Regions from separate parts of the Rheinheimera metallidurans genome, predicted to be linked through region 2. Evidence: predicted binding sites of a transcription regulator. Region 2 holds the regulator's gene; the other holds the start of a gene.
What was found. The regulator FliA, encoded in region 2, starts transcription of late flagellar genes. The targets are predictions, from matches to a motif close to GCTAAAGTTNNNNNNNNNNCNGCCGATA.
Positions count from the first base shown of each region.

Region 1: a site for FliA is predicted at 2,600-2,627, ahead of MN199_RS01080 (flagellin N-terminal helical domain-containing protein). Genes of this name have one in related genera too.

Region 1 is NZ_JALAHQ010000001.1:208,945-221,212, reverse strand. It holds gene MN199_RS01095 (hypothetical protein) at 1-165, opposite strand, end outside; gene MN199_RS01090 (AAA family ATPase) at 168-1,733, opposite strand; gene MN199_RS01085 (helix-turn-helix domain-containing protein) at 2,233-2,463, opposite strand; gene MN199_RS01080 (flagellin N-terminal helical domain-containing protein) at 2,716-3,924, shown strand; gene MN199_RS01075 (hypothetical protein) at 4,131-4,331, shown strand; gene MN199_RS01070 (hypothetical protein) at 4,476-5,054, opposite strand; gene MN199_RS01065 (AHH domain-containing protein) at 5,056-5,760, opposite strand; gene MN199_RS01060 (DUF4113 domain-containing protein) at 5,877-6,173, shown strand; gene MN199_RS01055 (M56 family metallopeptidase) at 6,348-8,024, opposite strand; gene MN199_RS01050 (BlaI/MecI/CopY family transcriptional regulator) at 8,030-8,407, opposite strand; gene MN199_RS01045 (hypothetical protein) at 9,158-9,610, opposite strand; gene MN199_RS01040 (hypothetical protein) at 9,766-10,140, opposite strand; gene MN199_RS01035 (hypothetical protein) at 10,793-11,449, shown strand; gene MN199_RS01030 (hypothetical protein) at 11,459-12,268, shown strand, end outside.
Region 2 is NZ_JALAHQ010000002.1:654,269-666,536, reverse strand. It holds gene fliR (flagellar biosynthetic protein FliR) at 1-668, shown strand, start outside; gene flhB (flagellar biosynthesis protein FlhB) at 683-1,810, shown strand; gene flhA (flagellar biosynthesis protein FlhA) at 1,896-3,998, shown strand; gene flhF (flagellar biosynthesis protein FlhF) at 4,009-5,382, shown strand; gene MN199_RS08460 (MinD/ParA family protein) at 5,375-6,253, shown strand; gene MN199_RS08455 (RNA polymerase sigma factor FliA) at 6,250-6,969, shown strand; gene cheY (chemotaxis response regulator CheY) at 7,022-7,393, shown strand; gene MN199_RS08445 (protein phosphatase CheZ) at 7,419-8,171, shown strand; gene MN199_RS08440 (chemotaxis protein CheA) at 8,187-10,340, shown strand; gene MN199_RS08435 (protein-glutamate methylesterase/protein-glutamine glutaminase) at 10,353-11,498, shown strand; gene MN199_RS08430 (flagellar motor protein) at 11,491-12,234, shown strand; gene MN199_RS08425 (flagellar motor protein MotB) at 12,240-12,268, shown strand, end outside.

The DNA.
Region 1 (12,268 bases), on a different contig from region 2:
AAGTTCAGCTGTACTTGCTGCGTATCTGTATTGCATGCCCGCATTAGAAAAATCACCTTTGCTCGCGATCAACTTTTCACGTAGAGAGTCATTCCCTGTGACGCCGAGAATACACTCATCGATAGTTTGTTCAAAAGTATAAAGAGGCTCATTAAGAAGCATCATGACTAAGACTCTCTTTCACGCTTAGCGATAAGGACCTTTAAAATCGCTCTTCCCTCAAAACCAATTTGTTTATCGTACTCCGCTAGAATTTCTTCATAGGTTTTTCCTGATCGAACTGAATTTTCGAGAATGTCGTGAAAACCTGAGCGCTCAACTTCTAAATTGAAAACCTCACTAGTTAATACTCCAACATTCTCAGCGAATGTCTCAATATTTGGCCTGCTCGCCGTTACATTTTCGCCTTTTCGGTATATCTTCCATACGCATGATTTCGGAACCTCTTGCAACACAACAGGGGAATGTGTAGCTATTATAGACACACCATTTTGGTCTAGAAGCAATTCAGAAAGTGCTCTTATAAATGCTGAAAGTAATGGGGGATGTAAATGGCTTTCTGGCTCATCAAGCAGAACAAGTGTTTTCTCTTCAACTACAGAAACTAACCTTGTAATTGTCAGTAATACAATCGCATGGCCGGAACTCATTCGGTTCAAATACGTTGAGATTAGAGATTTAAATTCCCTTTTAAATTCGTCACTATCTGATTGCTTTTTTGAGCTTTTTTTAAGCTCATGAAACGCCACTTCAAGATAACTTAATGCCATCGAAGCAAAGTTATCGTCTGAACCCAATTTATTTATGGCAGAATGCCAACGCTTCGCCTTTAAAGGGTTATGAAAGCATCTTGTTAATGCAACTACGCAATCATCATGCAGATCTGAAATATTGCGGTGCAAACCTGAGTTTTTTGGGTCCTTAAGCCCAATATAAAAATAACATGTACCTTTTGCTGGATCACTCTGCTCAGGTGGCGGAACAAAAGGGTCAAAAGCACTAAAAGACACTGAAACCAAGCTACTAAAATACGATTCATCAATGTCAACATCTCGAAAACCTAGAGTTTGCTTAAATCTTGCGTCCGTTGCACCGAGATTTGTTATTGCTTCAATCATGCCATTCAAAATAGTTGTCTTTCCAACACCATTTCTACCTATGATTGCATGTATATTCGTAGTCGGCCTAGCACCTACGCGAACATTAAAACTTAGTGATAGCCCACCAAAATTCTCACTCCTGTTTCGCATAAACTTGAAATCATAATCGGTTAATGTAGTTCCACCTGATAGTATTCTCGCATATTGTCCCTTTATCACAGAAAGGCTAGTGTTACGAAGGAATGAATCGCTAAAAACTTTCTCTTCCTTTATAAGGTCTATGACTTCAATATTATGCACAATGTCGTTTAATGACTTGAGAATTCTTTTACCAACATCTCCTAGTTTAACGATTTTTTTATAAAAATCAGGCCCCTCACCTAACGAGAAAAAATTACTAGGCAAGTCAACAAACTCAGGAGTTAATTTTTCGTATGTTGAAACCTCCGTCGTTTGCCCAACAAAACCAATTTTAATATTCCCAATATCGTGGTATGTACCACTAGAATCATAAAACGAAAGATAAAATTGCGTAACGAACGAGAAATCATTCCAGAAATCGACGGTCAGATATAGCTCATTTAATCCTGAAGTCGGAAACTTTACATCCTTTTTTATTATTTTGAATTTCATACCGGAATTACTCCCCTAAAACACTAGAAACTCTTCAGCATTTAAATACTCTTTTGTGCCACATACAGTACCGTTGACTGTGTATAAAACCTAAATCATTTGAATACACCTATTTTAACTTCCTTGTCTAAACTGAATAGCCAACAGTTTCCTAGACTTGGCATAGGTCCGCTAATAACACATAGTTATATATGATTATCTGCACTTTAATACATATTAAAGCGCGTTATTTTCAATAGGTTAGTGACAAACAGCACTATCTGTTACTAAGTTAGTGAACTTATCGCAGGCTGTCACTACTTTAGCTAAATATTACACTTATGCAACATAATTGAGCTCTGAAAGCTTCATGATCGCTAATGCTTAACGAGACAAGTTAATTTGAATCACAACGTAATTTCGGTGAGTTTTTTGAGGGTATAAACAGCACAATAAAACTGTAGTACATATTAAATCGCTGAACTAGATTCAGCGGCTACTTCATTAGCCTTCCTAACTTTTACTGCACTAAACGCTTATCAGCTTCTGGTAACAACGTTTTTGGGTCGCACTGAAGCGGAATTGAAATTTTGTAAAGCATCTCGATCGTAATGTTAACTGAACCGCGCTCAATGCGACCTATGTAGCTACGATCGATTTCAGCGGTAAGCGCAAGATTATCTTGGCTAAGACCAATTTCAAGCCTTCGCTTGCGTATATTCTCACCTATTTGCAAAGCCAAATCAGTCATTGTGCGCCCTTATTCTTTAGGGCTGCCACTATGGTAATTAGAGGATTAATCTGCCACGGATCATAATCCTCAATTATAAATATAATTATTTAAATTAATTTAAATCATAAGCTTACATTTGGCACATTAGGTATGTATTAAAGTTTTCTATTTCCGGCACGATAACAATAACTAACAGGGATTATAGTCCTCAATTGTTTCTTCAATTGTAATTTGCAAGGGTTCTCAATGTCTATTTATGTGAATACAAACATGTCATCGTTGAGCGCTCAGCGAAGTCTGGCACTAACTGAGCCAGCTTTAAATATAAGCTTTCAGCGCTTAGCTTCGGGATTTCGTATTAACTCCGCCGCCGATGATGCTGCAGGGCTGCAAATCTCTAATCGGTTAACAAGTCAAATTAATGGTTTAGCTCAGGGTATACGAAATGCTAATGACGGTATTTCACTGGCTCAGGTAGCCGAGGGCTCTTTAGATGAAATTTCTAATATGACGCAGCGTATGCGTACTCTTGTTATTCAATCTCGCAGCGGCATTAACAGCAAAGAAGATAAAACAGCAATACAAAATGAGATATACCAACTCAATAAGGAAATTACACGGGTCGCTAGTACGACTAGCTTCGCAGGTATTCCGCTATTAGACGGTACGTTAAACCGCGATTTTCTAATTGGTGCGAATGCAGGGCAAACCGTTAATATCAATCTAGACAGTGAGCTTGGATTTACTGCTGATGGATTAAGACTTTCTGAAATTGTTGTTGATGGTACTGATGGTGCCAAGGAGAAAGTACAAGCTGGAACATTAATAGGTATTGGCGACCCTATTGTATTACCAGATCCGCCGGTCTTAGGTGTTGTCACTGGCTTGCAAGTAAGTGTAAACGGGGGAGAATTTGTTACTATTCCACCATTTAATATGGGCAGTAATCCTCAGCAAAATAATGTTTTATTCGCCACAGAGATTTTAAAAACAAATTTGTCTTTCCAAGCACTTGTTAATCCACTTACAAACCAGTTTCATTTACTCAATGGCTCTATACAATTTCGACTTGAGGGGCTTGCCGATAATCAGTTAGATGCTACAAATAACCTTGATCAAATATCAACTCTTACCGGCCTGTCTCCGCAACAGCTTGGCAGCCAAGCCTATACACTATTTCCACCTGAAGATGAGCAGTCAATGACGAGATTTAACCTCGATATCATTGATGAAGCTATTAGCACTGTTGATAGTGCCAGAGCAAAACTTGGTGCTACACAAAATAGACTGCAATCAATAATTAGAAACCAAGCTAATATCGAGGAGAACTTATCTGCTGCACGAAGCCGAATACGGGATACCGACTATGCAAAAGAAACCGCTGAACTAACTAGAACACAGATATTGCAACAAACCAGCTCCACCGTACTGGCACAGGCTAACCAGAGGCCACAAGCAGCTCTGCAATTACTGCAATAAGTAATTAAACATTGGTGCTGTCTGTACTTTAGATAAAATTTACAATTATGTCACTTTAAACAGTCAACTATTCAAGCACTTGCTAGCTCATGCCGCTCAACCATTTGACACCTCCCAAAATGAAACCTATTTTTAACCTATCATTTACCAACTGGGTTAATAGAAGTATGCAGCACACTCCTATTACGAAGGAACAGGCGATTACCATGCTAAGCGATTGGCAAACCTGTGGACATGAACTGTCATCGTTAATGAAAATCACATCTAACCAATCTGGTGAGCAATTGTTCCTGCTTATCCCGGGTTATCAATGCAATGGATGGTATCAACTAGGCGGCGAGTATCGTAGCTACTCAGCAGCGTTAGCGGCATACGGCTCGCTGTTAGATATGCTGAGTGGTTCTTAGTCTTACTCTGATAGTAAGTATTTCGTCAGTAGCATTATGTAGAGATAGACAAGAAGGCCAGATTGTTGGTCTGAGGAATGAACTAGGTTGCTGAGATGATTAACGATGCCCGAGATTTTCGTCTCGGGCATTATCTATATACTTTCACACAAATGAATTCAGTAAATCTTCATCAAACGTTACACCGTTCAGATGGTGTTGTTCAACTAACTGCTTAAAATTCTCACTTGCATAGAGGATGGTGCAGCCTTGTAATTTTGATCTAAAAACATGCCGGTTATGTTTTGTTACGTCAGCTTCATCGAACACTAATGACACTACCCCATCAGGTTCGCCATCTAAATATTTCCGCTCCGTTAACGAAAGGTCCTCTTTGCCAAACACTCTGCAGTTAAACAAGTAGGCTGGCTTATCATTAACAACGATAGGGAGAAATTCGCCATCGGTCTTTAAGCTTTCCGCCAGTGCATCATAGGCTTTTGCAGACAAGTACAATCCTTGGCTATCCCACAGAGCAATATCAGGTATCTCTCTGCCACTCGAAGATAAACTTTGCAGTGTCGTTTCCATCGTCTTCCATTTACCAGCCAGAGAATCACCAGTAAGCGGCGCGTTCATCAACGTAGTAATCAAGTCATAATCACCGAGCTTTTCAGCAATTGTCATTACGTCAAGTTGAAGTGTCTTGTACGTCTTTGGTATGTGCTTTAGCTGATACACCATGCTATTCACCTGTCCACTGTGCATCTTTCTTCTCTACAATCTTTGCCGGATAACCACCAAAGGTTAAAACATGCTTTATATCACGCAACCTGTTACGCACTGAACTTTCAGGTAAGGCTGGACCGCCTAATCGAGTGCTTATCCAACTTTCATAATTGTAGCGATGTATTTCTTTGTGCGCGGGTGAGTTAGGTGTAGCCCAATGACCTTTTGACGCTTTATCGCGCGGCAACCAAACACCGTTTATTGGATCATTTATGCCGATACCATTAAGGTGCAGGTTCAATCTGGCTCTCATCATTTGTGAAGCAAGCCAGCGTCCTTTACCCATAACGATATGATGTGCATCATGGTCCAAGCTGGGTTTTGGTTCCGCGACGGCCGTTAGGTGGCGTGATAGAGTCACAGTTGGATGATGAGGCTCGTTGGCCAACTCGGATATGTTTTTTTGTTTATTGTCTGCTCGATAGCTATCTAAGTCTTGCTGCAGTGCTGCTTGAGTAGAAATCCTTATTCTTTCTCGTTGTAAATGCTGCAAATCACGTTCATGTTTTAGCTTTGCTTTACCATCCATTTTTTCCAACCCAGTTTGATAGTGCTGATTGGCTAATTGCTCAAAGCGGTGGATAGCCAGCTCTAAAGGAGTTGGGTTGCTTGGCCTAGGCTCGTAATAGCTACCCACGCCCGATAAATAAACTTTGCCCACTTAAGATCGCTCCCTAATCTGTTTCAACAATTGGCAATATTCTAGTTATTGATGAGGTTGACATCAATCATTTGTAAATCTATTTTTAACTAATAATTCACTTTTTGGATCTAAATATGGATATTCAGAGGTTAGATGGACTATGGGTTAACGGCTACAGGTACGCAAAGGCAGGTGTTATGCTCGCTGACTTTTATGATCCCAGCGTATATCAGCCAAGTTTGTTTGATGAACCAATTGTACAGCGAGAGTCAGATTTAAAGCTTATGCAGCTAATCGACAATCTGAACACCAAACACGCTAGGACCATTTGGTTTGCTAGCCAAGGCACTAAGCAGGAATGGAGCATGAAAAGGGAATTACTCTCACCTGCCTACACCACTAAATGGAGCGAATTGCCGGTAGCGAAATAACTTAATGACGGCTATGAGCGAGAAGCTGAAGTCGTTACTTATAGCCAACATTCTGATGCCTGTTAAATTTAGATATGTTCTATTTTTTCGTCAGAATATGAAATCCGGGTGAACAAGCCTTACGGTCGCTTATCGCTTGCACACCCGACAGAACTCATTTAGTTTTACCGACAATTACTCTGCATCAGGCAAGTAAGCTAACAATGGCGATGCCATCTCAAACAGCTCAGGCTGCCAGCTTTTCTGCCCGTATTTTTCGTTTAAAAGCTGGCTTATCTCACTGGCCTTTTGTTTCTCACCCAAAGTCTCATAGCCTGCTCGTTTAATGTTAAGGGCCTGCATTTCATACACTGGTATTTCACTCTGTGATTCAAGCAGCTCCGCCACTCGGATCGCATTAGGCCCATCGTTATTTTGTAAATATGCCTGTGCGAGTAATAACAACGAGCCATCTTTTGGCTGAGGTTGCCAGCCGATTACTTGTTCAAGCAACTCGATTCCTTTTTCCGGAGTTCCTAACTGCATATAAGCAATTGCGCGGTGATGCTGTAAAAACATCACGCGCTTGAGCGTAATACCATCAAACATTTCATCATACAGAGCCAATATCTCCTTTGGGCGTTCTAATTTGTTTAGCACATAGCTCATCATGGTAAAACTCATTAGCTTTAGAGAGAGCTCAGAACGAGGATCCTGAGTATCCGTGCGATTTACATACCAACTCACTGAATTCTGATAAACGCTATCTAACACAGTATGATCATGGCTTTTGGCATTCTCGTTGATCGCTAATAATTCATCCACTTGTTTATCATGAAGTAAATTGCCGTTGTAAATTGGTAGCCTTTTATTAGTGGGCTGTTCTGCGGCCTGGCTCTGAGTTTGCTTTGCTGATAGCTGCGTGTCACTAATTGATGCGGCAGCCAACGTGCTGAGTGTGAGTCCGAGACTTGTTATTAATAGATACCTTGTTTTCATAGTTGTTTCCTTGCTGAGGTTTTTAATCCGACTAAGATTGAAGTTACGGAAATGACTGACTGGCATCACCGCATGAGTAACATTTTTTTGAATGTTACGATGCAAAAAAAGTAGCGCTAAATCACGGCCATAGTCATCTTTTAACTGATGGCGGCAGCGTTCGTCGCAACTGAGCTCAATGCTGTGACGTGCCATGGTTACCAGTACACGTACCAGTGGATTCCACCAAAAGATACTGTGCGCTAGCGAGACAAACCACATCCATGCTGGGTCGTGCTGACGAATATGATTAAGTTCGTGGGTAAGAATCGACTTTAGCTGAGGGCTGTCAAGTAGCTCTTCAGACAACCAGACAACCGGCTTACTGATGCCTGTAGCCATGGCCATATCGCAGCAAGCCGTAACACGTAATGACACGAAATCTGCGTCAAGTTGATATTCTTGCCATAAATATTCCGCCGCTTGTGAATCTGCTTTGCAGCAGTGTAATAAGTGTATATAAGCATAAACTTTTGTAGCAAAAATAAACGTGCCCACAATCGTTAGCAACCCAAACACACTACTCACTGAAAACTGAGATAACCAATTCATGCCGGTCACAGTTTGCGGCAAAGCCGCAACAAATTGCTCTTCCATCTTCTGCAATTCACCTGCCGCAATCATTAATTGAGTTAAATTAAATAATTCGCTCGTTATAGGCGCAACAGGCTCGGCAAGCAGGTTCAAAATAGTGACCAGATTCCAGGGAACAAACCAAGCAACTAATGCTGTGATTACAACGTAAAACCTGAGTCGTGCCGGTGCGTTAATCAGTGATCTGTAAACAGCAAAAGCAATCGCACTAATCACACAGTTGGTAAATATATAATCCATTACGATTAATCCTGATTTTTCTCTTTCTGTTTTTTCAAGAATACTTCCAAATAAGCGATATCATCCTGACTGAGTTCCTCATCCTTCATTAAATGGGTAATTAAATCGGTGGCTTTGCCATTAAAAAAGCGGCGCAGGAAACCCGGTAATACAGTCTGTGTAATCTCTGACTGCGTCACTGCTGGAACATAGTAAATGGCTCGATCCTCAATGCGATCGCGTTTAAGTGCCCCTTTGTCTTCGAGGCGATCAATGATAGTTTTAACTGTAGAGTAAGTTACATTTTTTACCTGTTCGATTTGCTTAAATATTTCCGGTGACGAGCAGATCCCCTGCTGCCAGAAAATTTGCATCACATCTAATTCAAAATCACTTAATTTCATTCTAGTCTCTACATTTGTAGAAATAAACTTCTACAAATGTAGAGGTGCAGTTAATAACTGTCAAGAAAATTTTTTAAGCGCTAACTCTAGACGAGGTAAAGCGGTTCATCGGCACGTCAACTCAAGTATTACTTGAGGGAGAATTGATAAATGTGACTACAAGGAGAGAAGTGCACAATGCAAGTTTTACTTTATGGAGAAGCACAATATGTAAATCACGGTAAATCAATGTCTGCTTTAGCGACGAAATAGAATTTTTTGCATTTAAGGGATGATGTCAGCAATTGGCACTTAGCAGTCTTACCGTCGAGATTTAACAAGTAACCTAAATACTGCTTTGTAAAATATAAAGCTATTAAAGACGCAAAACAATTATAAAATTGGTTAACGGTGTATGTGCAGCAGACTGAACGTAATAGACGATCCTGGAGTTAGGGAGCTATGTGAAGGGCTGTAGATCCAACTGTACCCTGAGCGCCGGATATTCAGCAGGTTTATTCGAGCTACCAATCAGGTCAGTATTGTCAGGCAGAGAGATGGCGTTCGTAGAATGGACAACGCTGTTTGGTGGCTGTTACTTTAATCATCCACTACCGGCTTTAAGCCATCCAAGTACACCTCTTTCAGTACCCAGTATGACAAGCTAAATTTAAAGGGCGCTGCTGGTTACCAGACATACCGACATAGCAGATGTGTTATTCCTGCTAAAGGATTCGGCGAAACGGTGTAGGTTGTCAACATGCCAATAAGCTACAATGTAATTCCGAATTGTTCAAAAAAGATACCAAAATAGGGTGACAGAATATGAGTTTCAAAATCAATAAGCTCATGCTCAGGAACCGATGTGAAAGTAGAACGATCATTAGGCGCCCACCACTTATGAGGGCCATCGTATCCGGTATTGGGCTTTGCATATCGAATTAATCGGAATGGCCTATCTACCCATCCATCACCTTTCAATGAAAAAATATTAGCGGGCCCAGAAAACTGACCGAGCAAATACACTCCTTGATTTCCATGAGTCAGATAAAAATAATCACCTATCTCCGCTTCAATAAATCGGACTCCTTGGGCTTCAAATGATTTACCTTTTGCTGCGGTGTCGGCGTGAACATGGACCAATTTACATTCAATTGATGCGGCCAGATCTTGATGATCGAAGAAATCAGTTCCTTGAGAAAGTTTCCAGAATTTTGGAATCAATGGTGACACTCCTTCAAGCCAATAAATTTAATAACTTAGCAGCAGTTTTAGGCTTATGCAACGCCAATAAATTTCCACTTCATAAGTCCAGTGGACTGGCGGTCTCTGTGTAATATTGGTTAAGCCAGTTTAGGCAGTGTAAGACACTTAAAACGTTACCCCCCATTAGCGCTAAAAAACGCCATAAGCTCAGTAACCGCAGCATCGTAGTCAGACCAACTTTGTCTTTCCATTAAAGATTTAAGTTGTATTCTGGTCGAGGTAGCCACCCTGATTTGAGTCTTGCCTTCCATATATTTTCTGTCCCTAAAAACCCTATAGAAATTATCACGATCCTCGGAGTCCATATCCTTAAGAATTTCTTTTATCGTTTCTACGTAGGCAACTCTCTCTTCTTTTACATGGCTGTATCTGGTCTCCTGCAATTTATCTATCTTCAGCTTAAGTTTTTTATTTCTGGTTCTGTTTATAATGCTTTGCAAGTTTGGTAGGTTCTCGCGGCACATTTTATAACTTAACTTAATACCCATATTCATAATCCAGTCGAGAGCTCTCAATTAAAAATAATTTACAACGACTTATAATATAACAAACCATAATCGCCGTAACGACGATTGTCGCATCAATTTTTTAAGGTTACCACCGCCGTTACGACTACAATAAAGATCCTAATATTAGGTTGCAATTTAACGTCATAACGACGTTATGAAACCAGTAAACAAAATGGCGCAAACTCTTGTCGTAACGACGAAAGCTTACGAAAGTATTACACATTTTAATCAAAGCCTTATGCACACTAATTAGTACATTCTAGTGTATGTATGTAGTTTATATCTAGTTAAGTATGATCCACTAGTAAGCTATAAGTAATTGGTAGATAGATCTATTAATACACAGCTACAGATCTAACTATATGAGATCAATAGAGAGCTCTAGATAGGATCTATGTAGACATACTAAGTGGATAAACACACCATAATTTTTTAGTCACCTTTCTTACTTTCTTAAATCTGTAAATCAGTAATCGAACTGCGACATAGCAAATTTTTGCATCAATCCAGTTCTGCTGAACTCGCAGAAAATTTACTCACTGCTCTGTGAATTCAAAACTGTAAATCAATTATCGGTTCATGAAATTGAGCTACTCATATGTGTTACTAATTTAGTAAGAGAGAAAACTTTATGGCTAAGAAAAAATCTACGATCAGCAAAAATGCTGTTAGCAAAAAAGTATTAAAAAAGAGTGCAGTCACAATCGCACTGATGGCAATAAAAAAGCGTGATTTCAAATTCAAATCGGATCACAAACATCTAATGGTTAACGGCCTTGATGATGCAGCTAAAAACCAGAAGTTCCTACTACTAGCTATTGACCTTCGCAAAGGCTGGAAAGCGTTTGGCAAAAACTCAATGAAGGAGTTTATTGAAGAAAACTTCTATGAGCAGTATGGCACTCTCAATCGACAATTGGTCGCCGCCCGGGTTGCATATCGTATTGGTAAAATCGATGCAGTGCATAAGTACAGTGATGACTCCATGCAACCAATGAATAAGCTAACAAAGGAAAAATGCTTGGAAGTCATGGAACACGTTAAGCAGCAAGCCGGCACAAACTTTACTGAAAAGTCAGTTACTAAGCGCAGCATTATCGACGCGATGATCCACCTACGTTTAAAGAAACCACCTAAAGAGTCTGAAGCAGATCCCTTGCAACAAGTTGTGAACGCTATCGAGAAATATGCAGGATCAAAGCATTCTCCTAAGGCATTGGCTGTAGTACTGAGTAAACAGTTTGATAAAAAGTTTATCAGCCAGTTGACTAAAGCACTTAAGAAGTAAGGAAACTTCATGAGCATCAAAACAACTTCACCTTCATTTCGCGTCGGAATTGATAAGCTTACTGCAGTAATTCACTGGCTGCCTGACGCTGACGGAATTGAAAGTAACATAAAACAAATAATTGCAATGCTATGCAGTGTGCATGAGGTTAGTCCGTTTCAAATCTGTACAAGACAAAATGGCTATGCCTATAGCATCGTCCTGCCTTTAAGCAAGAAATTGGATTTGAAGAACAAGTATAATAATCAGGGCCTTCCCAAACTGATTGTGCAGGTGAAGCCTAATGCGCACACACGTCCTTTTATTCGTTTTGAGTTAACAGGCTTCCCATTGCTTCGTGGCGACTATTTCATAGCACGCCGCTGGCTTGAGAGTATTATCGGCCGCATGGCAACTCTGTACCTTCATCCAAACAAAGTTAAAGTTACTCGTATAGACATCGCGCATGATTTTAAAATGCACATGGATGAAATCAATGTGAACTTCACTCACGCCATGAAGAGCGCGTGTTTTTTTGGTAAAGATGGTAAACCGGAAACTTTATATTTCGCTATTGATAGCGTACAGAAAAAGCTTATTGTTTACAGCCTTAAAGCCAAACGTAAACGCGATGGCAAGCCTGACATCGACGAGTATGATACACGTGCTGAATTACGACTCCAGCCAAAATGTTTCCTCAGTGAATTACCTGAAAAGGTAACTGCGCACAGCTATATTGATCGCATTGAGTTTTTTGATCTCAGCTTATTTGAAGATGAAAAGATTTCAACACTTGAAAAAAATTACATTGCTTTATTTGGTATTAAAGCAGCCCTTCAG
Region 2 (12,268 bases):
ATATACCGATGCGAATAAAAACCGGTTTAGTGGTGTTAATTACCTTAATTATTATGCCAACCTTACCTCCTGTTGCTACGCCGGATTTAATGTCGGGACAAATGTTTATCGAAGTACTCTTTCAGTTACTTATCGGCTTCGCGTTAGGTTTTATATCGTTAATGTTTATTACCACCTTTGTGTTGGCTGGGCAGTTGTTAGCGACGCAAACGGGGCTGGGTTTTGCTTCAATGGTCGACCCTGCAAGCGGCGTAAACGTAGCAGCCATAGGCCAATTTTACTTAATTTTAGCCACCTTGTTATTTTGGTTGTTTGATGGCCATTTAGTTATGATCCAAATGCTGGTGTTTAGCTTCGACACCTTACCGATCAATGGTGAATGGTGGGAGATCACCAGTTACTGGACCGTCATCGAGTTTGGCGGCTGGATGTTCGCCACCTCATTAGCCATAGCACTAGCGCCTATAGTCTCAATGTTAACGGTAAACTTATCGTTCGGTATTATGACGCGCGCAGCGCCGCAGCTGAATATTTTTTCTATCGGTTTTCCTATTACCATGCTATCGGGCTTAGTCATTTTGTGGTTAACCTTAGATACGTTTTTATTTCATTTTGACAAACAGTGGCAGCATAGCGTTGATTTTAGCTGCCGTCTGATTGGCTGCTAAGCTAGGAGACAGCAATGGCAGATGATGGTGCGGAAAAAACCGAACAGCCCACGTCCAAGAAGCTGCAAGACGCAGCGGAAAAAGGCCAGATTGCCCGGTCTAAAGATATGGGCACCGCATTTGTCTTAATTGGCAGTGCTACAGCTATTTTAGTGTTTGGCAAAATGTTGGCGATGGCAATACTGGATATTGGCCAGCGCATGCTGCGGTTAAACCCGAAAGATATCTTTGAAACTAACTCGATGTTTACCGCTTGGGGAGATGTGGCACAACACCTTATTCCTCCTATGGCGGGCATTTTCTTTATCATCGTTATTGCCGCCTTTATTGGTAACACCTTTTTAGGTGGTTTTAACTTTAGTTGGCAAGCTGCGGGCTTTAAAGCCAGTAAAATGAGCCCGATGAAGGGTTTGAAACGTATGTTTGGCTTACAAGCCTTAGTCGAGCTACTGAAAAGTTTTCTTAAGGTGCTGGTTGTTGTTGGTTTTGCTTATTTTCTACTGAAAATGTTTTTCTTCGACATTATGGCGCTGTCATTAATGAGTGAGCCTAATAATATTGAATCAGCTTTGCATTTTCTGGCTTGGTTATTTTTTGGCTTATGTTCCAGTGTGTCAATAATAGCGCTGGTCGATGCGCCCTACCAAAAGTGGAACCATATTAAACAACTTAAAATGTCGTTGCAGGAAATTAAAGATGAATACAAAAGTAGCGAGGGCGATCCACAAATAAAGGCACGGATTCGTCGCACGCAAATGCAAATGTCAATGAAACGTATGATGCAAGAAGTGCCCAATGCCGACGTTATTGTTACCAACCCAACACACTACGCTATTGCCCTAAAATATGACCAAGGTAAATTCCGTGCTCCAGTTGTGGTAGCGAAGGGCGTAGATGAAGTGGCGATGCATATTCGTAAAATTGGCAACGAACACAAGGTGCCGGTAATTGAATCGCCGGCTTTAGCCCGTTCTATTTTCCATACCACTAAGCTAGATCATCCAATACCAGAGCAGCTATTCGCCGCCGTAGCTCAGGTACTGGCTTATGTGTATCAGCTTAAAATGTACAAAAAAGGTAAGAGTAGTCGGCCGAAATCATTAGCGAAAAACTTACCGATCCCTGAGGGTTATCGGCACTAATCTGAGTTTGCCAATTCGCCGGTGGTTTTCTTGGAACACTTCTTGCTTTGACCCTGTATAGTGCCAATTAACTGTCAGGGTTGTCATGCAGTTACCCAGTTTTTTAACCAATTTCGATCGCTCAAAGCTGGCCTTTGCTAAAGGTCTTGGCACGCCGATATTTATTCTTGCCGCGCTAGCCATGGTGGTGCTGCCACTGCCGCCAATGCTGCTCGATATCTTGTTTTCATTCAATATTGCCTTAGCGTTAATTGTACTACTCGTTACCATTTACACCATGCGCCCGCTCGATTTTGGTGCGTTTCCGGCCATTTTGCTGGTAGCAACCATTATGCGCTTAGCCCTTAACGTGGCCAGTACTCGCGTGGTGTTATTAGAGGGCCACAACGGTGGTGATGCGGCCGGTAAGGTTATTGAAGCCTTTGGCTCGGTGGTTATTGGTGGTAACTACGCCGTTGGTATAGTGGTGTTCTTAATTTTAATCATCATTAACTTTGTCGTGGTTACCAAAGGTGCTGGCCGTATTGCTGAAGTGTCGGCGCGTTTTACCCTTGACGCTATGCCGGGTAAGCAAATGGCGATTGATGCTGATTTAAACTCAGGTTTAATCACCCAAGAAGAAGCGCGCGTGCGCCGTGAAGAAGTTACTAGCGAAGCTGACTTCTACGGTTCAATGGACGGTGCCAGTAAGTTTGTAAAAGGCGATGCGATAGCCGGTATTGTTATTTTGGTTATCAACTTAGTTGGCGGCTTATTTATCGGCATGATCCAGCATGGTTTGTCATTTAGCAACGCCATCGAAATATACACTTTACTTACCATTGGTGATGGCTTAGTAGCACAAATTCCATCGCTGCTGTTATCTATTGGTACTGCCATTATCGTAACACGGCAGAATAAGTCAGGTGACATGGGCCAGCAGATGACGGCTCAGCTGGGTAACGTGCAAGTGCTTGCGGTGTCTTCTGGCGTACTAGTGATGATGGGCATAGTGCCCGGTATGCCGCATTTTTCGTTTTTGTCATTAGCCGCGCTAGTTGGTGGTGCTGCCTACTTGATGCATAAGAGCAAAGGCGAAGCTAAAGCCGAACTACTTAACCGTAATAGTACCGATTTGGCACCAATTGAAAGCAATGTGGTAAAAGAAATTGGCTGGGACGATGTACAAGGCGTTGATACTATTGGCCTTGAAGTAGGTTACCGTTTAATACCTTTGGTTGATAAAACCCAAGGCGGTGAATTACTAAACCGGATTAAAGGCGTAAGGAAAAAATTATCGCAAGAGCTGGGCTTTCTTATTCCAGCCGTACATATTCGCGACAACCTAGATTTAGAACCTAATAGCTACCGCATGACGTTAATGGGTGTAACCAGTGGTGAAAGTGAGTTACGCCATGATAATGAGCTGGCAATAAACCCTGGCCAAGTGTTTGGTACAGTAAAAGGGGTACCAACTAAGGACCCTGCGTTTGGGCTAGATGCAGTATGGATCAGCAAAGACCAGCGCGAGCATGCGCAAACCTTAGGCTATACCGTGGTTGATGCCGCAACGGTCGTGGCAACTCATTTAAGCCAAATTTTAACCAATAATGCTGCCAGCTTGTTGGGACATGAAGAAGTACAAAACCTGCTTGATATGCTAGCTAAGCATTCACCTAAACTCGTTGAAGGCTTAGTGCCAGACACTTTGGCGCTAACTACTGTGGTTAAAGTATTACAGAATCTGCTAAATGAAGGGGTGCCAATTCGCGATATGCGCACCATAGTACAAACCCTTGTTGAATACGGTGCAAAAAGCCAAGACGTGGATGTACTCACCGCAGCCTGTCGTATTGCGCTGCGTCGCTTAATCGTACAAGAGGTGGGTGGTAGCAAAGTAGAAATACCGGTTATTACCTTTGCGCCAGAACTTGAACAAATGCTGCACCAATCAATGCAAGCTGCAGGGAATGATGGCGCAGGTATAGAACCTGGGCTGGCCGACCGCATTCAACAGTCGTTACAAGAGGCTCACCAAAGCCAAGAATTAAGCGGCGATAGTGCAGTATTACTCACGTCAGGAATTTTACGCTCAGTAATGGCACGATTCGTGAAGTACACCATACCAGGACTTAGGGTATTGTCTTATCAAGAGATACCCGACGATAAACAGATTCGTATTGTCAGCGTAATTGGCCAGGCAAGTTAGGAGTAAACTCATGAAAATTAAACGCTTTGTAGCAAAAGATATGCGTACCGCCTTAACTGAGGTGAAAGAGTTTCTTGGCCCTGACGCCATTATTCTGTCAAATAAAAAAGTGCCTGAAGGCGTAGAAATTGTTGCGGCTATAGATAATGAACCGATAGCCGCCATTAAAAGCGCGCCTGTAGCTGCACCAAGGGCGGAACCCCGATTTACCGCAACCGTTGCTGATGATGAAGCCGACACCCCAGCGGATTCACTAAAGGCGTTATTGGCTCGCCAGATGATCAAACAGCAGGTTAGCTCGCAACAGGCAACACCCAAGGTTGCACCGATAAAAGAGCCGCAGCGCGCTGCAGCGTTTGAACGTCAAAATTCTGGCACAAATGCTAATGTTAGCTCAATGCAACTTAGCGAAATAACGAAACAGCAAGATCAGCAAGCAAAATTAGTACAGCTACAAATGGACGCCATGCGCAATGAAATGTTGTCTATGCGTCAATTATTACAACATCAAGTGTCTGGCTTAATGTGGCAAGATCTAGCACGTCGTGAACCAATCCGCGCGCTAATTATTGAAAACTTGCAACAGTTAGGCTTATCAGAACAGGTTGCTGACCAGTTAGCGTGCTTTATGCCGGAAGAGCTAAACAGCACAGATGCTTGGGATGCTGCACTAGAATTACTGGCTGGCCAGCTAAGTACCACTAATGATGATATACTACGTCGCGGTGGCGTGGTTGCACTGGTTGGTCCAACGGGTGTAGGCAAAACTACAACTGTCGCTAAACTGGCTGCAGAGTTTGCTAAACGCCATGGTGCCGATCAGGTTGCGTTAATTACTACCGACAGCTATCGCATTGGCGCGTATGAGCAATTAGCTACCTTTGGACGTATTATTGGTTGTCCAGTTAAAATGGCCAAAGACAGCGATGAACTGTCGCTGTTAATCAATCAGTTACAACAACGCAAACTAATATTGATAGATACCGCGGGCATGAGCCAGCGCGATGTACGTTTAGCAGAGAAACTTGCCAGCCTGATGCACAATAGTCGTGTTAAAATAAAAAGTTATCTGGTATTGTCTGCCACAGCACAAGCAAGAGTAATGCAAGAAAGTGTGACACATTTCAAACGTATTCCTTTGTCTGGTTGTATTTTCACCAAACTTGATGAGTGCTTGAGCTTGGGCGAAGTTATTAATGTCGCTATTGCGAACGCACTGCCAGTAAGTTATTTAACCAATGGCCAGCGAGTACCGGAAGATATAGCGGTTGCTGATGCACCAAAACTGGTGCAACACGCAGAACAATTACGAATTGCACAAACAGGCACGGCTCATCAGTGGTATAACAACGAGGTGAACCGCGCGGATGGAACCTATGCATAGTCATGTTAATACTGATGATCAAGCCAGCGGCTTGAGAAAAATGAATAAGCAGATGGTAAAAGTAATATCAATTACTGGAGGTAAAGGCGGTGTGGGTAAAACCAACGTCAGCCTTAACCTTGCCATGTCGATGGCTCAGCTTGGTAAAAGAGTGTTAGTACTAGATGCTGACCTTGGCTTAGCAAATTGTGATGTTATGCTCGGCCTTAGAGTAGAAAAGAATTTATCTCATGTTTTGGCCGGAGAGGCTGAACTTGACGAAGTAATAATAGACGGCCCTTTTGGTATTAAAATTATACCCGCCACTTCTGGTTCACAAAGTATGACCGAGCTAGCACCTGCCGAACATGCTGGCCTTATTCGCGCCTTTAGTGAATTAAAAACGCCAGTTGATGTGTTGTTGGTTGATACCGCTGCAGGTATATCTGACATGGTGTTGAGTTTTTCTCGAGCTTCACAAGATGTGATGGTAGTAGTTTGTGATGAGCCTTCATCTATCACCGATGCTTATGCATTAATGAAGATTCTAAGCCGAGATCACGGCGTAGAGAAATTTAAGATCGTCGCTAATATGGTGCGCAGCTTAAAAGAAGGCCAAGAGTTATTTGCCAAACTCACTCGAGTTACGGATCGTTTTTTAGATGTAAGTTTAGAGCTGGTTGCAACCATTCCGTATGATGAAAACGTACGTAAAGCAGCACGTAAACAAAAAGCGTTTATCGAACTGTTCCCCAAAACGCCAGCGAGTATGGCGATTAAAGGTTTAGCGTTAAAAGCTGTAAAATGGCCATTGCCAGTAGTGGCGTCTGGCCATTTAGAGTTTTTTCTGGAGCAGTTATTACAACCTAAAGCTGATCGGGGGGTAGTGTGAGCAGAAAAATTGCAGCTTATGGCGGTGTTGACCATATGCAGCAACTGGTCGAGCGTCATGCGCCTTTAGTTAAGCGAATAGCCTATCATCTGTTGGCTCGTTTGCCAGCCAGTGTGTTGGTTGATGATCTTATTCAGTCAGGGATGATAGGCTTAATTGAAGCCGCAAAGAATTTTGATGGCAGCAAGGGCGCAAGCTTTGAAACCTTTGCTGGTATTCGTATTCGCGGTGCTATGCTCGATGAGATGCGCCGTGGTGATTGGACACCACGCTCAGTACATCGTAATGCGCGGTTAATAGCAGAAACAATAGCTGAGCTTGAAGCACTGTACAGCAGAGATATAAAAGACAGTGAAGTTGCTGAAAAACTTGATATATCTTTGGATGAATACCATCATATGTTAAGTGATATTAGTAGTGGTAGAATAATCGGCATAGAAGATCTTGGTATACCTGAAGATGTTCTAGTAACAGCGGGTGATTCTGATAGCGATCATTTGTATGAAAACCAAGCTCATGAGAGTTTTCATCATGATTTAGCAAAAACAATTAGTAGTTTACCCGAGCGTGAAGCATTAGTGCTTTCGCTGTATTATAATGACGAACTAAACTTGAAGGAGATCGGGGCCGTGCTGAATGTCAGCGAGTCTCGGATCAGTCAAATCCATAGTCAGGCATTGGTCAGATTAAAAGCCAGAATGCAGGATTGGTTGTAACCTATTCTGAGATAACAGTAATATCTCGCCGGAGGGGATTTTGGATAAAAACATGAAAATTCTTGTAGTTGATGACTTTTCAACTATGAGACGGATAATAAAAAATCTGTTACGCGATCTGGGCTTTACAAACGTGTCTGAAGCAGATGATGGCAGCACAGCGTTGCCTATGCTGCAAAATGGTGATTTTGATTTTGTCGTAACCGACTGGAATATGCCAGGTATGCAAGGTATCGACTTGCTACGTGCCATTCGAGCCGATGCAAAGCTAAAACAAATTCCAGTACTTATGGTAACGGCAGAAGCAAAGAAAGAACAAATTATTGCTGCGGCCCAAGCTGGAGTGAATGGTTATATTGTAAAGCCTTTTACGGCAGCAACTTTGCAAGAGAAGTTGGCTAAAGTATTTGAACGGATTGGCTAATCGTAACTGACATAGGAGCGTAGCCATGTCCGCAATTACGGCGCCTTTAATTTCTCTTGAGCAAGCTAAAGAATTAGTGCAACTGCTTGAAATGGGTGAGCACGAAACCGCTAACCAGATGGTACAGCAACTTGCTGTACCTGGATCTTCAGAGCTATTTGCCGAAGTAGGAAAGCTAACCCGTCAGTTACACGATTCGTTAAAAAATTTCCAAATTGACCCATCGTTAAGTAATTTACTCGAAGAAGATATCCCCGATGCGAAAAAGCGGCTAATTCACGTTATCGATATGACGGAACAAGCGGCTAATCGCACTATGGACGCTGTTGAGTCGTGTTTACCTATTGCTGATGAATTAAGCCAGCAGTTAGGTAAAATTGAACCGCAGTGGCAAAAATTAATGCAACGACAAATGCAGTTAGGTGAGTTTAAAGGGCTATGTCATACATTAGATAGTTTTTTTACCCAAGCGAGTGGCAATTCTAGTACCCTTAACTCGCTACTTACTGACGTGTTAATGGCACAAGACTACCAAGATCTCACCGGACAAATTTTGCGCCGTGTTATCGAGTTAGTACGGGAAGTTGAAGAAAGCTTAATCGGCCTATTAACCGCATTTGGTCAGTCTAGTCTTACGGCATTACCAGACGCTAAACCAGTGAAAAGTAAACCCAAAGCGCATGAAGCCGAAGGGCCTATCATTGATGCAGCAGAGCGTGATGATGTCGTCAGCGGTCAGGATGACGTTGATGATTTGTTATCCAGCTTAGGTTTCTAACAGAGGTGTTTTTGCATGAGCTTTGATATGGATGAGGATATACTGCAGGACTTCCTGGTTGAAGCCGGTGAAATCCTCGAATTACTGCAAGAGCAGCTGGTCGAACTGGAAAATAATCCAGACGATGCTAATTTACTTAACGCTATTTTTCGCGGCTTCCATACTGTAAAAGGTGGCGCTGGCTTTTTATCACTAACCGAGTTAGTTGATGCCTGCCATGGCGCCGAAAACGTGTTTGATATTCTTCGTACCGGTAAGCGCCGTGTTACCGCTGAGCTGATGGACGTTATTTTACAGTCGCTCGATAGCATTAATGCGATGTTTGTTGAAGTACAAAACCGTCAGCCATTAACACCTGCTTCGGCAGCGGTGTTAGATGCATTACATTATTACAGTAATCCGGAAGCTGCTGGAGCGCCTCCCGTTGTGGCAGCAGCGGCTGAGCCTGTAGCCGCTAAAGTTGCTGCACCGGTATCAGCACCGCCAGCATCTAGCAGCAATATCGATGAAATTACTGAAGAAGAATTTGAAAAAATGATGGATGAACTGCATGGTAAAAAAGCTGCAGCTCCTGTCATTTCTACACCAGTAACACCCGCTGCATCGGCCGGCAATGATGATATTACCGATGATGAATTTGAAGCCATGCTAGATCAATTGCATGGCAAAGGGGCGTTTATACCGGAATCTGCTGAGCAGAAAAAAACGGTTATACCACCTAAAGCTCCGGTAACAAATAATAGCAAAACTAACGATGAAATTGATGATGCCGAGTTCGAAGCGCTGCTCGATCAATTGCACGGTAAAGGCAATGCACCCGTAGTTAAGGCTACGGCGGCAACACCCGCGGAAACTAAGCCTGCTGCACCGAGCAGAGCACCTGCGGTAATCGAACCGGTAGAAAGTAAAGCACCGGTTGCGCCTGTCGCTGACAAAGCGGCAGCGGCGCAGCAAGCAGCCCAAGCAGAAACTACTGTGCGGGTAGATACCAAGCGGCTTGACCAAATTATGAATATGGTTGGCGAGCTGGTATTAGTGCGTAATCGCTTGGTAAGTTTGTCGACTACCGTACAAAGTGAAGAAATGAGCAAAGCCATTTCGAACTTAGATGTTGTTACCGCTGATATTCAAGGCGCGGTAATGAAAACGCGTATGCAACCGATTAAAAAAGTATTTGGCCGCTTCCCTCGAGTGGTACGAGATTTGGCCCGCGCTTTACAAAAAGATATAGAGTTAGTACTCGAAGGTGAAGAAACCGATTTAGATAAAAACTTGGTTGAGGCGCTAGCCGATCCGCTAGTGCACCTTGTACGAAACTCGGTAGACCACGGCATCGAAATGCCAGATGTTCGGCAAAAATCAGGTAAAACCCGGGTAGGAACAGTGCGGCTCGCCGCAGAGCAGGCCGGCGACCATATTTTGTTAACCATACAAGATGATGGTGCAGGTATGGATCCAGAAAAGCTGAAAGGTATCGCTATTAAACGCGGTATTCTTGACGTTGATGCTGCTGCACGCATGTCTGATACCGAAGCATTTAATCTAATTTTTGCGCCAGGGTTTTCAACTAAAGAACAAATTTCAGATATCTCAGGTCGTGGCGTCGGTATGGACGTAGTAAAGACCAAGATTAATCAGCTTAACGGTACCGTGCATATTCACTCTAAATTGGGTGAAGGCACCTCGCTGGAAATTAAAGTTCCACTAACCTTAGCTATACTGCCAACCTTAATGGTCGTGGTAGGAAAACAAACTTTTGCTTTACCACTGGCTGGTGTAAGTGAAATTTTCCATCTCGATTTAAACAAAACTAACGTGGTAGATGGCCAACTTACCGTTGTCGTGCGCAATAAAGCTATCCCACTGTTTTTCCTTGAGCATTGGCTAGTTAAAGGTTCAGATAAAAAACGTCGACGTGAGCAAGGCCACGTAGTAATTGTGCAAATTGGCACCCAGCAAGTCGGTTTTGTTGTTGACTCGCTAATTGGTCAAGAAGAAGTGGTCATAAAGCCGCTTGACGCACTGCTGCAAGGCACGCCAGGTATGGCCGGCGCAACCATTACTTCAGATGGTGGTATAGCACTAATTCTTGACGTACCCAACTTGTTAAAACACTACGCGAAGAAGTCAAAAATTAAATTTGACCGCTTCAATAAAGCCAACGCCTAAAGAGAGAACGCTATGTCGATTAAGGTGTTAGTGGTTGATGATTCAAGCTTTTTTCGCCGCCGCCTAACAGAAATTCTGACTAAAGATGGCGATATAGAAGTTGTAGACACCGCCAATAACGGCCGTGAAGGGGTTGAAAAAGCCTTAGCGCTTAAACCTGATGTAATTACCATGGACATTGAAATGCCGGTTTTAGATGGCATTTCAGCAGTCCGTGAAATTATGCAGCAACAACGTATTCCTATTTTAATGTTTTCTTCACTAACCCATGAAGGCGCAAAGGCGACCCTTGATGCGTTAGAAGCTGGGGCAGTAGATTTTCTGCCGAAAAAATTTGAAGATATTGCCCGTGATAAAGATGAGGCGGGGCAATTACTGCGTGATAGAGTAAAAGCGGTAGCTCGTAAGCGTCAGCTTGGTAGGGCAACGTTTAGCAGCACTGTTGCACCAAGGCCTGACAGCAGCAGCGCTGCGCGTTTAGCCGAACGTCCAGCGTTAACCCGTACTAGCTTTGAGCGACCTAAATTGAGTGAGCGAGTAACCAGCACCAGCTCGACACGATTTCAGGCCAGTGGTAAACAGTACAAATTAGTGGCTATTGGTACCTCAACCGGTGGCCCTGTTGCGTTACAGCGTATTATTACAGCATTGCCAGAAAACTTCCCTTTGCCGATTGTCCTTATTCAGCATATGCCTGCTGCATTTACCGGTGCTTTTGCCCAACGTTTAAATACGTTAGCTAAAATTGAAGTGTGTGAAGCAAAAGATAATGATGTACTTCGACCTGGCGTGGCTTACTTAGCGCCCGGTGGTAAACAAATGCTAATTGAAGGCAGCGAGCGTGAGGCAAGACTGCGCATTAAAGAAGACGACTCACCACGCATTACCTTTAAACCCAGTGTTGATATTACCTTTGCTACCGCTGCAAAAGTATTTAGCGATCAAGTCCTAGCCATTGTATTAACGGGTATGGGCGCAGACGGACGCGAAGGTGCTAGATTACTAAAACAAGTGGGGGCAAAAGTTTGGGCCCAAGATGAAGCCAGCTGTGTTGTATATGGCATGCCTCAAGCTATTGCCGCTGCAGGGTTAATGGATGTTGAGGTAAGTCTTAATGACGTCGCCGGACGTTTGATAACGGAAGTAACGCATGGATAAGCTGGCAATTAGTGGTTTTTTACTGGCTATATTGGCTGTCGCCGGTGGCTTTGTTATTGAGGGCGGTAGCCTTGCCACGTTGTTGCACTTTCCTGCGTTTTTAATCGTTGTCGGCGGCACCGTGGGTGCGGTAATGCTGCAAACACCTTCAGCACAATTTAAACTTGGCCTAAAAATGCTGCCATGGGTAATACGCGCCGATCATTTACCACTGCAACATACTGCTGAACGCATTGTGCATTGGGGCGGTGCCGCGCGAGGTAATGGTTTTTTAGCCTTAGAAAACGATGCCTTGGCCGAGCGGGATCCATTTTTACATCGTGGTTTAAATTTGTTAGTCGACGGGGTAGAGCCAAAAGCGTTGCAAGATACACTGGATGCGGAGTTAACGCTTGAGCGCGAACGGTTATTACGCGGAGCACGTATTTTTGATGCTATGGGTGGTTATAGCCCCACTATTGGTATCGTTGGCGCGGTATTGGGTTTAATTCAAGCTATGTCGAACATTTCAGACCCTGAACTATTAGGGTTAGGTATTGGCACCGCTTTTGTTGCCACCATTTATGGTGTGGGTTTTGCTAACTTAGTATTTATACCTGTTGGTAACAAATTAAAGAATTTAGTGCATCAGCGTACGTTGTATCACGAGCTTATTGTTGAAGGGTTGGTGTCTATTGCCTATGGCGAAAACCCACGCAATATAGAGCGTAAGCTTTCGGCTTATCATCCGGGGTAAAACACATGTACCGCCATAAGCAAAAACATTCGCA